Regions from separate parts of the Lysinibacillus sp. 2017 genome, predicted to be linked through region 1. Evidence: a T-box and tRNA genes for the amino acid it is inferred to sense, from the RefSeq annotation. Region 1 holds a T-box; the other holds one or more tRNA genes.
The links. The T-box of region 1 lies ahead of DCE79_RS12610 (valine--tRNA ligase). A T-box ahead of a tRNA ligase gene usually reads a tRNA of that ligase, here a tRNA-Val.
Positions count from the first base shown of each region.

Region 2: it has a tRNA-Val gene. The T-box ahead of DCE79_RS12610 (valine--tRNA ligase) is inferred to sense a tRNA for this amino acid. The anticodon was not compared.

Region 1 covers NZ_CP029002.1:2,576,502-2,579,920, reverse strand. Annotated here, with positions in the region: gene DCE79_RS12620 (alanine racemase) at 1-358, shown strand, start outside; gene DCE79_RS12615 (hypothetical protein) at 417-608, opposite strand; T-box leader at 734-1,117, shown strand; gene DCE79_RS12610 (valine--tRNA ligase) at 1,172-3,419, shown strand, end outside.
Region 2 covers NZ_CP029002.1:3,592,079-3,595,497, reverse strand. Annotated here, with positions in the region: rRNA gene rrf (5S ribosomal RNA) at 95-210, shown strand; tRNA gene DCE79_RS17625 (tRNA-Asn) at 1,054-1,129, shown strand; tRNA gene DCE79_RS17620 (tRNA-Glu) at 1,249-1,323, shown strand; tRNA gene DCE79_RS17615 (tRNA-Val) at 1,371-1,446, shown strand; tRNA gene DCE79_RS17610 (tRNA-Tyr) at 1,475-1,558, shown strand; tRNA gene DCE79_RS17605 (tRNA-Gln) at 1,572-1,646, shown strand; tRNA gene DCE79_RS17600 (tRNA-Lys) at 1,661-1,733, shown strand; gene rocF (arginase) at 1,931-2,836, shown strand; gene sigW (RNA polymerase sigma factor SigW) at 2,992-3,419, shown strand, end outside.

The DNA of each region.
Region 1 (3,419 bases):
TACGATGAGGGTAGAGGATCAGGCAGCTAGCTTTGAAAAAGGCACTAATTGCACTTGCACATGGCAAGTATGCTGTGAAGTTGAAAAGAAGGCAGCTGTAATAGTAGAGAAGAAAGAAGCCGTAATAGTAGAGAAGCAGGAAGCTCCTGTAGTAGAAAAGAAGGTAGAAGAGGAAATTGTGCAACAACCGATAGAATTGGAAGTTAAGCAACTTGCTGTAGAAGAAGTAGACCTAGAATATGTGAAGTCATTTGTTGTAGAGGGTAAAGAAACGACAACAGAAGAAGTTGATTTTTTTGAACAGCTAGCGGAAGCGTATAGTGTTGTACAAGTACAATTAAAGAATGGAAATAAGTAGAATTAAGGTAGCGTGTAGGCCGCCCAAAAAGTGATAAACTTTTTGGGCGGCCTTTTCATTAAATAAAATCAACTATCAGCAAGTAGCTAATGACAATTAAAAAGAATAATAAAAAAATATCGCCTGTTGTCGGAACAAAAATGGTGCGTAACGCTTGAAATACCGTAATTGGGATGATGCAATGTTTCATAAAAAAACGTATTTTTCTTAGCCAAGGAGGAAGTAAATAAGGATTATAGCCTTTGCGCAAAACTCATCATCTCCTTTTAAAAAGTATATGCAACAACGTATGTTTAGTTCGTGTAAATTATCTCTTTTAAGAGTAGCACTTGAAATTTTATGTAAAACCGCTTAAAATAAGGGGCAACTATATATTTTGAAGTGAAGACTAGGAAGAGTATGTTGGACCATGGTGTGTAGAGAGGAAACGGTAGCTGAAAAGTTTCTACATCGTACTGACAGAAGGTAGCCTACGAGCTGACTTAGTGAACATACAGTAGCTAAGTTCCGGTTAAACACCGTTATCGAATGAAGTGCCGTTTAGGTATAGTAAGCTGTATATTTTGTATGCGAGCGCTTGACTCTTATAAAGGGTCAAAAGAAAGCGCTTGTCAGACAAGGAACGAAGCCGAATGAAGACGCAAATTGAACATGTAGTTCATGAGCGGACGATTGAGGCAAGTGACGAAGTATGCGAGCGCTTGACTTGACCCGACGGAATTAAAGGTGGTACCGCGAACTAACTCCCTCGTCCTTTTTTATAAAAAGACGACGGGAGTTTTTTTATTTTCTAAAAAAAAGGAGAGATTCATCATGACGGAAATTACAATGCCAACAAAGTATGATCCACAAGCAACAGAAGCCGGCCGCTATGAATGGTGGTTAAATGGTAAATTTTTTGAAGCAGATCCAAAAAGCGAGAAGGAACCTTATTCAATCGTAATCCCACCACCAAACGTAACAGGTAAATTACACCTTGGTCACGCATGGGATACAACATTACAAGATATTTTAATCCGTATGAAACGCATGCAAGGGTACGATGCGCTATGGTTACCAGGTATGGACCACGCAGGGATTGCAACACAAGCGAAAGTAGAAGAAAAACTACGCGGTGAAGGCATTACTCGTTACGACTTAGGTCGTGAAAAATTCTTAGAGAAAACATGGGAATGGAAAGGTGAATATGCCTCTCACATTCGTTCACAATGGTCTAAATTAGGTTTAGCATTAGATTACTCAAAAGAACGTTTCACATTAGATGAAGGTCTTTCTGCAGCGGTAAAAGAAGTTTTCGTTAAATTATATGAAAAAGGCTTAATCTACCGTGGCGAACGTATTATTAACTGGGATCCAGCAGCCAAAACAGCTTTATCTGACATCGAAGTAATCCACAAAGAAGTAGAAGGTGCATTCTACCATATGGAATACCCACTTGCAGATGGCTCTGGTGTGTTACGTGTTGCAACAACGCGTCCAGAAACAATGCTTGGTGACTCTGGTGTTGCTGTACACCCAGACGATGAGCGTTATGCACATTTAGTAGGTAAAACAGTAATCCTTCCAATTGTTGGACGTGAAATTCCAATCGTTGCCGATGATTATGTGGATAAAGATTTCGGTACAGGTATCGTTAAGATGACACCAGCGCATGACCCGAACGACTTTGAAGTAGGTAACCGTCATAACTTAGAACGTATTTTAGTGATGAATGAAGACGGCACTATGAATGATTTAGCTGGCAAATATGCAGGTATGGATCGTTTCGAATGCCGTAAACAAATTGTTGCCGACTTACAAGAAGCTGGTATCTTAGTTGAAATCGAGCCGCACGTACACCAAGTAGGTCACTCTGAACGTACAAACGCAGTAGTAGAACCTTACCTATCAAAACAATGGTTCGTAAAAATGGGACCACTTGCTGAACAAGCGTTAGCTATGCAAGCAGAAGAGGACGAAAAAGTAAACTTCGTACCAAATCGTTTCGAAAACACATATAACCGTTGGATGGAAAATATCCATGACTGGTGTATTTCTCGTCAATTATGGTGGGGTCACCAAATTCCAGCTTGGTATCACAACGAAACAGGCGAACTTTATGTAGGGAAAGAAGCACCTGCTGATAAAGAAAACTGGACGCAAGATGAAGATGTACTAGATACATGGTTCTCATCTGCATTATGGCCGTTCTCTACAATGGATTGGCCAAACGAAGAAAGTGAATTATACAAACGTTACTATCCAACAAACACATTAGTAACGGGTTATGACATCATCTTCTTCTGGGTTAGCCGCATGATCTTCCAAGGGAAAGAATTCACGGGCGAACGTCCATTTAAAGACGTATTAATCCACGGTTTAGTGCGTGATGCAGAAGGTCGCAAAATGTCTAAATCTCTAGGTAACGGTGTTGACCCAATGGATGTTATCTCTGAGTATGGTGCAGATTCATTACGTTACTTCTTAGCAACTGGTTCTTCTCCAGGTCAAGATTTACGTTACACAACTGAAAAAGTAGAGTCTACATGGAACTTTGTAAATAAAATTTGGAACGCATCACGCTTTGCATTAATGAATATGGAAGGCTTAACTTTCGAACAAATCGATTTGACAGGTGACCTTTCTACTGCAGACAAATGGATCTTAACACGCTTAAACGAAACAATTGAACATGTAACGGAATTAGCGGATAAATATGAGTTCGGTGAAGTAGGTCGTCACCTTTACAACTTCATCTGGGATGACTTCTGTTCTTGGTACATCGAAATGGCGAAATTACCATTATACGGTGAAGACGAAGCAGCGAAATTAACAACTCGCTCAGTATTAGCTTACGTATTAGACAATACAATGCGTTTATTACATCCATTAATGCCATTTGTAACAGAAGAAATTTGGCAACACTTACCTCACGAAGGTGAATCAATTACAATAGCGGCTTGGCCAACTGTAAACCCTGCCTTCAACTTTGAAGAAGAAGCTAGTGATATGCAATTATTAATGGATATTATCCGTTCTGTACGTAACATCCGTGCAGAAGTAAATACGCCAATGAGCAAAA
Region 2 (3,419 bases), 1.0 Mb from region 1:
TCCAGTTTTGAAAGAACAATTCTTTCTAAAAGGAACGTCTACTAAGAACGTCACGTCCTGTGACAACGTAGACGCCAGTACATCCGTGTACAAGTGAAGTGATGATGGCAAAGAGGTCACACCTGTTCCCATACCGAACACAGAAGTTAAGCTCTTTAGCGCCGATGGTAGTTGGGGGTTTCCCCCTGTGAGAGTAGGACGTCGCTTCGCTCAAGAAGTCGCTGCTGATTCAGTCAGTAGTGGCTTTTTTATTTTTTCTAAAAGTTTATTGTACATAATGTAGTTTAAATAGATATCTAAGAAGAAGTTAACGATTATAAAATCGGTGGCTTCTTTTTATTATGAAAAATTTGAAACATTTATGAAAATCTAAATAAGCAGTGGTACTGAATTGAAATTAAGGAATGAAAAAGGCAGAAAAGAATACTGTATGTAACAAGCGCTGAATTCGGGTTGTTATACGTTGAATAACGAAGAATCATATAAAACAACCTACTCCATCAATAGAACAAATAGAGAGGTGATGGGAAGATCCTGGTATGTATAAGGATCTTGTTAATTCAAAGTGATTGATTAGTCGTTAAAATAGCTTTGTAAAGACCATAAGAACTAACTTAATGACTATCATGCATACAGAAATGGTTTATCGATAAAGACAACGGAGAACTCCAATAAGAGCTTATAAGCTTAAAAGGTTAGCAGAGGTTTTATCTATGCTATACAATGGATTCCATCTATTCCATTTAATAAACGTGATATTAATGGAAATATTGTTAATTAGAAAAGGAAAAATTAATATCATATGCGTATGTTGAAGATGAAAAAGGGTTACTATACAGTAAGTAAGGCGCTTTATGTATCTTTAATTGTAGTTACTTCATTGATTACATTAGTAGGAGTAAATGCATATATCTTCTCGTTTAATTTAAATAATCTAAAAATATTGAAATGTTTTTAAACTATTTAAAAAAATCGCTTGTATAAATTTAAAACCTTGCTATAATAAAAAATGTACTAAAGAGAAGCACTCAAGTACATACATAATAATAGCGTTCCGAAGTAGCTCAGTTGGTAGAGCATCCGGCTGTTAACCGGCAGGTCGCAGGTTCGAGTCCTGCCTTCGGAGCCATTTTTTTTTGCTTTTTTATAAAGAAGAATATTTTTCTGAAAAAGTTTTAAAAAAGGGTTGCACTGCTATAAAAATGATGATATTATAAATATTGTCTTAAAGAGAACGTCATTATAAATGGCCCGTTGGTCAAGCGGTTAAGACACCGCCCTTTCACGGCGGTAACACGAGTTCGATTCTCGTACGGGTCACCATTTTTATTAAGGCTACATAAAAGAATATTGATAACACTTGTTAGTATGGAGGATTAGCTCAGCTGGGAGAGCACCTGCCTTACAAGCAGGGGGTCGGCGGTTCGAGCCCGTCATCCTCCACCATCTATTTTTAACAGTGTTATATTGTGTCGGAGAGGTAGCGAAGTGGCTAAACGCGGCGGACTGTAAATCCGCTCCTTAGGGTTCGGCGGTTCGAACCCGCCCCTCTCCACCATCTTTTAAATGTTTGGGGTATAGCCAAGCGGTAAGGCAACGGATTTTGATTCCGTCATGCCCTGGTTCGAATCCAGGTTCCCCAGCCATTTTTTCTTTTTATGAGCCATTAGCTCAGTTGGTAGAGCATCTGACTTTTAATCAGAGGGTCGTAGGTTCGAATCCTACATGGCTCACTTTTATTTAAATATACGAAGTGCACTTAAATATAAAAATCCAATCCTTTACTTAATGAAAATTAGGTAAAGGATTTTTTGCGTTTAAAAAGGAAAATCCATGCTGAATCTCGAAATTTCAATAGAGTGAGAATTATGAGCTGAGAAGAGCTGAGCCTGTATGAAACATAATAAGCAGATCTAAGGGGATGACAAACATGGAAAATAAATATGTTTCAATTATTGGGGTACCATGTGATTATGGACAACAACGACGAGGGGTGGACATGGGGCCAAGTGCGATTCGTTATGCAGGATTGCAAGCTAGATTAGCGGCGCTTGGCTACGATGTAGAAGACGAAGGCAATATTCAAGTATTAGATCCAGCTGTTACCGAACAACAAGATGAGAAGCTCCTTAATTTAGATGAGGTTGTTAATGTAAGTACCGCATTAGCAGAGAAGGTTCAGGCTGTTTTACAAAAGCAGCGAATGCCACTTGTTTTAGGGGGCGATCATAGTATCGCGATTGGGACGCTAGCAGGGCTGTCGACAAGATATGAAAATATGGGTGTGATTTGGTTTGATGCACATGCCGATTTAAATACACCAGATACGACACCGTCAGGCAATATTCATGGGATGCCACTTGCAACAAGTCTGGGCCTTGGTCATGAGCGTTTAACGTCAATTTTACATATGGCGCCAAAAATTAAACAGGAGAACATTGTTATTATTGGTGGACGTTCGATAGATGAAGGAGAAAGAGCATTAATTAAAGAGTGTGGGATTAAAATATATACAATGCATGAGATTGACCGCTTAGGGATGACACATGTAATGGAAGAAACCATGAAATATTTCCGTGCACGACAAATTGATGGTTTGCATTTATCGCTGGATTTAGATGCGTTAGATCCACTATACACTCCTGGAGTGGGGACTCCCGTAGCTGGAGGAATTACGTATCGTGAAAGTCATTTAGCTATGGAAATGATTCAAGAGTCAGGATTACTGACATCTACTGAATTTGTTGAGGTGAATCCGATTTTAGATGAGCTTAATAAAACAGCAGACGTGGCAGTTGCGCTGATAGGATCATTATTTGGTGAAACTTTGGTATGAATATTCGGAAAATACCCAATCAAGCAGAAAAAATTTTGCTATAATGATAGTACGTATTTAACGATGGTTAAAAAGAATTTATTTATTTAAAACGAAACCTTTTTAAAACCCATACGTAAATATAGAACAGCTAAAAAGGTGGAGAGGAAAGACAAATGGATGCGTTAGTGAATAAAAGAATAAAACAAGTGCTTAAAGGTGATCAAAACGCATATGCCGATATTGTTAACCTCTACCAGCACAAGCTGTACCAGGTGTGTTACCGTATGCTTGGCAACAAACAAGAAGCTGAAGATATTGCACAAGAGGCTTTTATTCGTGCATATATTAATCTTCATTCGTACGACCAAAAACGAAAATTTTCGACTTGGCTCTATCGGATTGCGACGAATCTATGTATCGACCGCATTCGAAAAAAGAAGCCAGATTATTATTTAGATGCAGAAGTTGCGGGTACAGAGGGGTTAGATATGTATTCACAAATCGCTGCAGACGAACAGCTTCCAGAAGAGGCTGTAGAACAAATGGAGCTTCAAGATCGTATTCAGTATGAAATTAGTCGCTTGCCTGATAAATATCGTTC